4 regions of the Pantoea sp. X-Soil-YNGN-844 genome follow, and region 3 is predicted to be linked to each of the others. Evidence: riboswitches for the same ligand, from Rfam matches in the RefSeq annotation. Region 3 holds a riboswitch; each other region holds the start of a gene.

What was found. A riboswitch is a leader RNA that binds a small molecule or an ion and turns the genes downstream of it on or off. The one in region 3 is predicted to bind thiamine pyrophosphate.
Region 1: another riboswitch for thiamine pyrophosphate. It lies ahead of thiB (thiamine ABC transporter substrate binding subunit); the one in region 3 lies ahead of thiM (hydroxyethylthiazole kinase).
Region 2: another riboswitch for thiamine pyrophosphate. It lies ahead of thiC (phosphomethylpyrimidine synthase ThiC); the one in region 3 lies ahead of thiM (hydroxyethylthiazole kinase).
Region 4: another riboswitch for thiamine pyrophosphate. It lies ahead of AC6I8C_RS20815 (FAD-dependent oxidoreductase); the one in region 3 lies ahead of thiM (hydroxyethylthiazole kinase).

The regions. Positions count from the first base shown of each region.
Region 1 covers NZ_AP036007.1:706,048-708,243, reverse strand. The annotation lists gene sgrR (HTH-type transcriptional regulator SgrR) at 1-861, shown strand, start outside; TPP riboswitch at 897-999, shown strand; gene thiB (thiamine ABC transporter substrate binding subunit) at 1,046-2,032, shown strand; gene thiP (thiamine/thiamine pyrophosphate ABC transporter permease ThiP) at 2,008-2,196, shown strand, end outside.
Region 2 covers NZ_AP036007.1:270,997-273,192, reverse strand. The annotation lists gene AC6I8C_RS01170 (Rsd/AlgQ family anti-sigma factor) at 1-486, shown strand, start outside; TPP riboswitch at 639-739, shown strand; gene thiC (phosphomethylpyrimidine synthase ThiC) at 827-2,196, shown strand, end outside.
Region 3 covers NZ_AP036007.1:2,696,590-2,698,785, forward strand. The annotation lists gene thiD (bifunctional hydroxymethylpyrimidine kinase/phosphomethylpyrimidine kinase) at 1-405, opposite strand, end outside; gene thiM (hydroxyethylthiazole kinase) at 392-1,189, opposite strand; TPP riboswitch at 1,224-1,320, opposite strand; gene AC6I8C_RS12590 (hypothetical protein) at 1,628-1,825, shown strand; gene AC6I8C_RS12595 (AEC family transporter) at 1,923-2,196, shown strand, end outside.
Region 4 covers NZ_AP036008.1:428,317-430,512, reverse strand. The annotation lists gene AC6I8C_RS20825 (alkene reductase) at 1-698, shown strand, start outside; gene AC6I8C_RS20820 (ArsR/SmtB family transcription factor) at 715-1,029, shown strand; TPP riboswitch at 1,176-1,295, shown strand; gene AC6I8C_RS20815 (FAD-dependent oxidoreductase) at 1,427-2,196, shown strand, end outside.

The DNA of each region.
Region 1 (2,196 bases), 2.0 Mb from region 3:
ACCGGTCCTTACCGGGTAATCCGCAATCAGGAGAGCCAGTTGAAGATCGAAGCGTTTGATGACTACTTCGGTTTTCGCGCCCTGATTGATGATGTCTCTATCTGGGTCCTGCCCGACATCAGCGATGAGCTGGTCTATGCCGGTGTCCGACTGCAGGGTGACAGCATTGATGAGATTCAGGAGGAGAGCCGCCTTGAAGAGGGCTGCTACTATCTGCTGTTCGATCAGCGTTCAGAGCAGGGTCGCAACGAGGCGGTGCGGCGCTGGGTCAGTTACCTGTTTAACCCCATCGCCCTGCTCAATCACGCCGGTGTCGGTTATCAGCGTTACTGGTTTCCGGCGTATGGCCTGTTACCGCGCTGGCACCACCGGCGCGATCTGACGCCCGTGGAAAAACCGCCCGGCTTAACCCATCTGACGCTGACCTGGTACAGTCAGCATGTGGAGCATGAGGGCATCGCCAACGCGCTGCGTCCGCTGCTGGCAGCGCATGGCGTCACGCTGGAGACACGCGAGATCAGCTACGAAAGCTGGTATCAGGGCGAGGCGGAAAGTGATATCTGGCTGGGCAGCGTGAACTTTACCCTGCCGCTCAATTATTCCCTGTTCGCGCAACTTTATGAGATTCCACTGCTGCATCACTGTCTGCCGATCGACTGGCACGGCGATGCGGCCCGCTGGCGTGAGAAAACATTGCCGCTGGCCGAATGGAGCAAACAACTGGTCGAAGAAGCCGGTCTGCATCCGCTGTTTCATCACTGGCTGCTGCTTGAAGGACAACGCAGTATGCGCGGCGTGCGGATGAATACCCTGGGCTGGTTTGATTTTAAATCGGCCTGGTTCGCGCCACCGGCGCTGTGACGCTTTCGCCCCGGCGCTGAAATGACTAGAATGTGACGTTCTCAACGGGGTGCGGCCTGCCACAAGCAAGCCGCTGAGAGAGACCCGTCGAACCTGATTCGGTTAATACCGACGTAGGGATTTGAGAGGCCTCTGTGCTCAGATCCTTTGCGACTCATCCCCTATTCTCCTGAAGGAGCGCAAAGTGTTAAACAAAGTTCTGCCGGTGCTGCTGTTACTCTCCGCCCCCGTTCTGGCGGCTAAGCCGGTTCTCACGGTCTACACCTACGACTCCTTCTCCGCCGACTGGGGCCCTGGCCCGGCAGTGAAAAAAGCCTTTGAAGCACGGTGCGACTGCGAGCTGAAATTCGTCACGCTGGAAGATGGCGTGTCACTGCTGAACCGCGTGCGCATGGAAGGCAAAAACAGTAAAGCGGATGTGGTGCTGGGACTGGATAACAATCTGGTGCAGGCGGCGCAAAAAACTGGCCTGTTTGCCGAAAGTCAGGTCGACACCTCGACATTAAAACTGCCCGATGGCTGGCACAACACAACCTTCGTGCCGTTCGATTATGGCTACTTCGCCTTTGTCTATGACAAAACCCGGCTGAAAAATCCGCCAAAAAGCCTGAAAGAGCTGGTCGACAGTCCGGAGAAGTGGCGGGTGATCTACGAAGATCCCCGCACCAGCACGCCCGGCTTAGGTCTGCTGCTGTGGATGCAGAAGGTCTATGGCGATCAGGCTCCGCAGGCGTGGCAAAAGCTGGCGCAGAAAACCGTGACGGTGACCAAAGGCTGGAGTGAAGCCTATGGCCTGTTCCTGAAGGGCGAAGGCGATCTGGTGCTGAGCTACACCACCTCACCGGCTTACCACATCATCGAAGAGAAGAAAGAGAACTATGCTGCCGCATCCTTTGCCGAAGGACACTATCTGCAGGTTGAAGTGGCCGCGCAGTTAGCCAGCAGCAAACAGCCCGCTCTGGCACAGCAGTTCATGAAGTTTATGGTCTCGCCTGACTTCCAGCGCACCATCCCAACCGGCAACTGGATGTACCCGGTGATCGACACGCCTCTGCCTGCCGGTTTCGCAGCGCTCAGCGTGCCGTCCACTGCTCTGCAGTTCTCGCCGGAAGAGGTTGCCAGCCAGCGTTCGGGCTGGATTAGCCAGTGGCAACGCGCCGTCAGCCGCTGATGCCGCGCTGGCTGATCCCCGGTTCCCTCGCCACGGTGTTACTGACCCTCGTGGCGTTTCTGGCCTTCGGTGCACTCTGGAGCGCCGCACCGGACACGGACTTACGCGGCGTGCTGCAGGATGACTACCTGCATCACGTTATCGCGTTCTCTTTCGCTCAGGCG
Region 2 (2,196 bases), 2.4 Mb from region 3:
CTGGCTGAACGCGTAGGTGGCAGTAATGAACTGGTCGATTCGTGGCTTGAAGCGCGCCGCCAGCTACTGGTGACCTATTATCACCTGGTCGGTCTTAAACCTAAAAAAGAGGCGCTGACGCGTCTTGACGAGCAGGCGCTCGACAACTTCTGTCACGGCCTGGTCGACTATCTTTCTGCCGGTCACTTCAGTATCTATGAGCGCGTAATCAGCGAAATGAGTGGCGACAGCCCGATGATCGCTGCCGCGCAGATCTACCCTCCGCTGGAAGCGAATACTGAGCGTCTGATGCAGCTGTATGACGGTCACCTGCAGCAGGCGATTGACGATGAAAACTGCATGACCTTCCAGCAGGCACTCTCCGAAGTGGGCGAAGTGCTGGAATCACGCTTTACGCTGGAAGATAAGCTGATCCAGCTGGCCTGGGATAACCAGCTTGCTACGCCGCCAGTGGCGAATGACAGCCATATCGCGCGTCCGGCTTGATGGTTAACAACGGCAAAGGGCTTGAGATTATCCCGTAGCCCTTTTATGCTGAACAGGTTCTGAGGAGTACTTTCCAAAGAACCTTTTTTATTTTAGCGTTGAAATGTAAGGTTTTTACGCCCGGGTCTGTTATCAGACACCCGCGTAAAAACTGCTTCTTGTCGGAGTGCCCAGTTGGGCTGAGACCGTTAATTCGGGATCCGCGGAACCTGACCAGGTTAGAACCTGCGTAGGGAACAAGAGTAAAAATTCTCTGTATGCCAGCATGCCTGTGCTGTCTATACGGTTACTCCTTCCGAACTCCGGACAAGCATCGTTCCCCCTTAACAGGAAGATTGCTATGTCTGACCCAAAAATGACCCGTCGTGAACAACGTGCCCAGGCGCAGGAATTTATCGATTCCCTGCAAAGCGGCAGTGCTTTTCCCCAGTCCCGTCGCATCTGGATTACCGGCAGCCGGGAAGATATTCGCGTGCCGATGCGTGAAATCACCCTAAGCCCGACCCACATCGGCGGCAGCAAAGAACAACCTCTCTATGAGAAAAATGAAGCGGTGCCGGTCTATGACACGGCGGGTGCTTATGGTGATACCGCGGCGCAGATCGATGTGCATCGTGGTCTGGAAAAGCTGCGCGCTCGCTGGATTGCTGAGCGCGACGACAGTGAGCTTCTCGAACAGAACAGCTCGGGCTATACCCAGCAGCGGCTGGCTGACGAGGGGCTGGATCATCTGCGCTTCGATCACCTGCCGACACCGCGCCGCGCCCGTGCAGGCCGTCGTGTCACGCAACTGCACTATGCCCGTCAGGGCACGATTACCCCGGAGATGGAGTTCATCGCCCTGCGGGAAAACATGGGCCGTGAGCGAATCCGCAGTGAGGTACTGCTGCAACAGCATCCGGGGCACAGTTTTGGCGCACATCTGCCCGCCGACATCACCCCCGAGTTTGTCCGTCAGGAGGTCGCTGCCGGACGCGCCATCATCCCTGCCAATATCAATCACCCGGAATCGGAGCCGATGATCATTGGTCGTAACTTCCTGGTTAAGGTCAACGCTAATATCGGTAACTCGGCAGTCACCTCTTCTATCGAGGAAGAAGTGGAAAAGCTGGTCTGGTCGACCCGCTGGGGTGCCGATACGGTGATGGATCTCTCTACCGGTCGCTATATTCATGAAACGCGAGAATGGATTTTGCGAAACAGCCCGGTGCCCATCGGTACCGTGCCGATTTATCAGGCGCTGGAAAAAGTGAATGGCGTGGCTGAGGCGCTGAACTGGGAAATATTCCGGGACACGCTGCTGGAGCAGGCGGAACAGGGCGTCGATTACTTCACTATCCACGCGGGCGTGCTGCTGCGTTATGTCCCGATGACGGCGAAACGTCTCACCGGGATTGTGTCGCGGGGGGGATCGATTATGGCGAAATGGTGCCTGTCGCATCATCAGGAGAGCTTCCTGTATGAGCACTTCCGGGAGATTTGTGAAATCTGCGCCGCTTACGATGTCTCCCTGTCGCTGGGTGATGGTCTGCGTCCGGGTTCCATTCAGGATGCCAACGATGAGGCGCAGTTTGCCGAACTACGAACCCTGGGTGAACTGACGCGTATTGCCTGGGAGTATGACGTTCAGGTGATGATTGAAGGTCCGGGACATGTGCCGATGCATATGATCCGCCGTAATATGACCGAACAGCTCGACCTGTGCGATGA
Region 3 (2,196 bases):
CAGCGACACCTGTGGTAATAACTGCTCACGTACGCTGGCCACGGCGTCTGGCGAGAGCAGCGCATCGCCACTTTTCGCGACCATCACCGTATCCAGCACCACAAATGGGATCTCAGCACGCCTCAACCGGGCCGCAACCTTTTCCACAATCGCCGTTTCAGACAGCATGCCGATTTTTGCGCTGTCGATACGCACGTCATCCAGTACCGAATCGAGCTGGGCAGCCACAAAGTTCGGTTCAATGCGATAAACCGACTGTACGCCCTGCGTGTTCTGCGCCACCAGTGCGGTAATCACACTGGTGCCATAAGCGCCCAGGGCGGAGAAGGTTTTCAGATCGGCCTGAATACCTGCGCCGCCGCTGGGATCGGTTCCGGCAATCGTCAGAGCATTAATGCGCTTCATGCTCCACCTCCAGCGTCCAGAGTGCATCAATAAATGCGGTGGCAAAGCTGCCCGGCCCGGCTGCCTGCGCCGCCGCCTTTTCCCCCGCCTGGGCCATGACCTGACAGGCTGCCGCCACGTTCATCAGCCGATCGCCCGGCAGAGCACTGAATCCCGCCACTACGGCCGAAAGTGCGCAGCCGGTCCCGACCACCCGCGTCATTAACGGGCTTCCGCCGCTGATGGCGAGGATTCGCTGACCGTCGGTGGCATAGTCCACTTCGCCGGTGACAATGACCAGCGTGTGCCAGGTCTCAACGAGTTGCTGTGCCGCATCGAGTGCTGCATCCGCCTGATGCAACGTATCGACACCGCGCCCGCCACTGGCCTGCTGCGCCAGCGCCAGAATCTCTGACGCATTACCGCGGATCACCGCCGGTTGCTGGCTGAGCAGCTGCTGACAGAAGTCACTGCGCAACGTCAGCGCGCCGACGGCGACCGGATCGAGTGTCCAGGGGGTACCCGCCTCACAGGCGGCGGTGACGGCAGCCTGCATCGCCTGCTGACGCTCGCGGGTTAAGGTGCCGACGTTAATCAGCAACGCATCGGCAAAGCGGCTGAACTGTGCCGCTTCGTCAGCATCGATCACCATTGCCGGTGAGGCATTGAGTGCCAGCAGGACGTTGGCAGTGAAATTCTGGACCACGTCATTGGTCATGCAGTGCACCAGCGGTGACTGACGGCGGAAAGTGTGCAGAACGGGCGCGAAGTGCGCAGCAGAAAGGTGTTGAGATTGATGTGTCATCGTAGCTCCCAACCGGCGAACAAGAAGGCGAATGCGGTCAGGCATCAGACTTCCCTACGCTGGCATTATCCAGATCAGGTAATACGGGTATTTCTCAGCCTTCACAAAGAAGGGCACCCCGAGTCGTGTTACGGCTTGCAGCATAGGAGGGCTGTGCAGCGAAAGCAAGCGACGCAAGCCTGGAAAATAATCGGAACTGGAACAATTCACATGATCCCGATCAACTCTCAGCAGTACAAAAAAAGGCTTAATGCTGCGGGTTAACGAGATACCTCTTTATAGGTAGCCCTGTTTATTACCCTGACGGGTAATATTTTCCGCAGGGATTCTGGTAACCCTATAATAATTAACCTGCCCGCAGCATCATCGTAAAAAACACTTTATTTCAGTGAGTTAATAAACTTCTGGAGCGGAACTTCATACTATTCAGGATGTATGATGCGATTATCAGCGCTTATTCCTCACCGCCATCGATGGCTGGATATTATTATTGAACGTCGGGGTGCTATCGCGCCAAATGGCAGATCTTATCTTTCCACCTATATTTCCGCACACTGTGCGGGCTGCGGCGAAATCATTCATCGCGTCTATTATCGCGATATCAGTGACCAGCAGGCACGCCGCTGGTTAGGCTAGCGTCCCTGCTGCGCTCAATCCGGACACCGTTATAGTTAACAGTTAGTTAGCAATTTGTTAGTCTGGTAACTAATCATCGTCTGACCAGACTCTCCCTATGCCACTGCTGTTTGAAAGCCTTAGCCATCAAATTTATCTGTCAGCTCCGCTGTTTATCCTGATTTTGCTGGGATACTGCCTGACGCGCCTCGGAAAATGGCCCGCCAGCATCAGTGAAGGGATGAACCGCTTTGTGTTTAACGTCGCGCTGCCCTGCATGCTGTTTCGGGTGATGAGCACCTTCTCGCAAAGTCCGCCGGTGGATGCGCGTCTGCTCCTGGCCTTCTTCGGCAGTTGCCTGCTGGTGTTTATCGTGGGGAGAGTGCTGGCAA
Region 4 (2,196 bases), on a different replicon from region 3:
TATTAACTGCACCCAGCGAACCACGGGCACTGACCAACGCGGAAGTAAAAGAGATCGTGGCGCTTTACCGACGTGCGGCAGAAAATGCAAAAGAGGCGGGTTTTGACGGTGTGGAACTGCATTCTGCCAACGGTTATCTGATTAACCAGTTTATTTCGGAGCACACTAACTTCCGCACGGATGAATATGGCGGCTCAGCAGATAATCGTCTGCGCTTCCTGCGTGAAGTTGTTGAGGCGGTCAGCGCGGTATTTGGCAGCCACCGTGTTGGCGTGCGGTTTGCGCCATTGTTTTCGAGTACCGACGAAGAGCGCGTCTATCTTGGCCTGGTTGAACGCGATCCCCATGCGACCTATATCCACGCCGCGCAGCTGCTGAATGAGCTGGAAGTTGGCTATCTCTCTATTGCCGAAGCGGACTGGGATAATAGCCCGGATATGCCAGAGAGTTTCCGGGTTGCGCTGCGTGAAACATTCCGCTCTCCGATCATCTATTCTGGTCGCTACACGGCGGAAAAAGCACAGCGTATGCTGGATAAAGGCTGGGGCGATCTGGCGGGTTTTGGCCGCTCGTTTATTGCGAATCCCGATTTGCCGGCACGTATTAAAGCAGGTCATCCGCTGAATCCCGTTGATCACGCCTCGCTGTATGGCGGCACTGAGAAAGGCTATACTGACTATCCTGTTTTTCAATCCTGATCTTATGTGAGGCGGCATGTCCCCCGAAAATGCCCTGAAGTTACTGTCCAACCCAACCCGGGTGGCAGTGCTGAAGTGGCTTAAAAATCCTGACGAAGCGTTTGCGGGCTATTCTCAGCTCTATCCCTTCGCTCAGTATGGCGTCTGTGCCACCCTCATCCAGGACAAGGCGGGCTTATCACAGCCCGCTACTTCGTTATGTATGAAAGCTCTGCACAATGCGGGACTGGTTGAAGCCAGTAAAGTCGGGAAGTGGACCTATTATCGCCGCGCTGAACCACGTATTCGTGAAATAACCGACGTGGTGACACAATCGCTGCAGGCGCTTTAGGGCGCCTGCCGTTTCAGCACTTCTCTGTTATCTCATCTGCGAATGCTGAGTCTTTGCACTTACAGTGAACGCCTGCACCTATCCCCCGGATTTCTGACTTGTCTTCACGCACGCGGCTTGACGAAGCTGCCCGCTTAACTTACAACTAAAGCCGTCAGGGGAGTCTCGCCAGAGAGACTGAGAGGCTAATAGCGCAGTGCGCGGCTTAGCGACCCTTAGAACCTGACCCAGTTGATACTGGCGTAGGAAGACGGGTATCGCATCCGATACTTGCCGCAGGCGCGTGTTCGCGACGTCTTTGCCTATTCCCTCTGTATCACGGGTCTTCGTTAACCGATAACGAGGCCAAAGTGAAACATCTCATTCTTAATCACTCTCTTCCTCTCCGGTGGACACCATGAGCCGCTGGTCGGTGCTCGGCAGCGGCGTTGCCGGGCTGTGTGTCGCCACGCTACTGCTGGAACGGGGAGAAGCCGTTGAAGTCATTACGCAGCCTGACTGTCGTGCCGCCTCGCACTGGGCGGGGGGCATGCTTGCGCCCTGGTGCGAAGCAGAAAGCGCGCCGCCCCAGGTCATCGAATGGGGCCAGCACGCTGCCGGATGGTGGGCGAAACGCGTCGACGGCGTGGAGAAGCAGGGCACGCTGGTGGTTGCGCCGCCGCGTGATAGCCGCGAACTGACGCGCTTCGCCAGCATGACGCAGCAGCATCAGTGGGTCGCGCCCGGTGACATCGAACCGGCGCTGGAAAATCGCTTTGCGCGTGGCCTGTTCTTTGCTGCAGAGACGCATCTTGATCCGCGCCGCGCACTGCAGCAACTGCGCATCACACTGCAGGAGGCTGGCGTACCCATTCACAGCGGCAAACCCGGCGGCAAAATCATCGACTGCCGCGGCATCCACGCTCTTGATCAGCAGCCCGCTCTGCGCGCCGTTCGGGGCGAAATGCTGATCCTGCACACGCATGACGTTCAGCTCTCCCGTCCGGTCCGTCTGCTGCATCCGCGCTTTCCCTGCTATCTGGTGCCGCGTGCCGGAGGCCACTTCATGCTCGGAGCCACCATGGTCGAAAGTCACGACAGCAGCCCGATCAGCGCCAGGGCGATGATGGAGTTGCTGAGCGCGGCTTACAGTCTGCATCCGGCGCTGGCTGAAGCGCGCATTGTGGA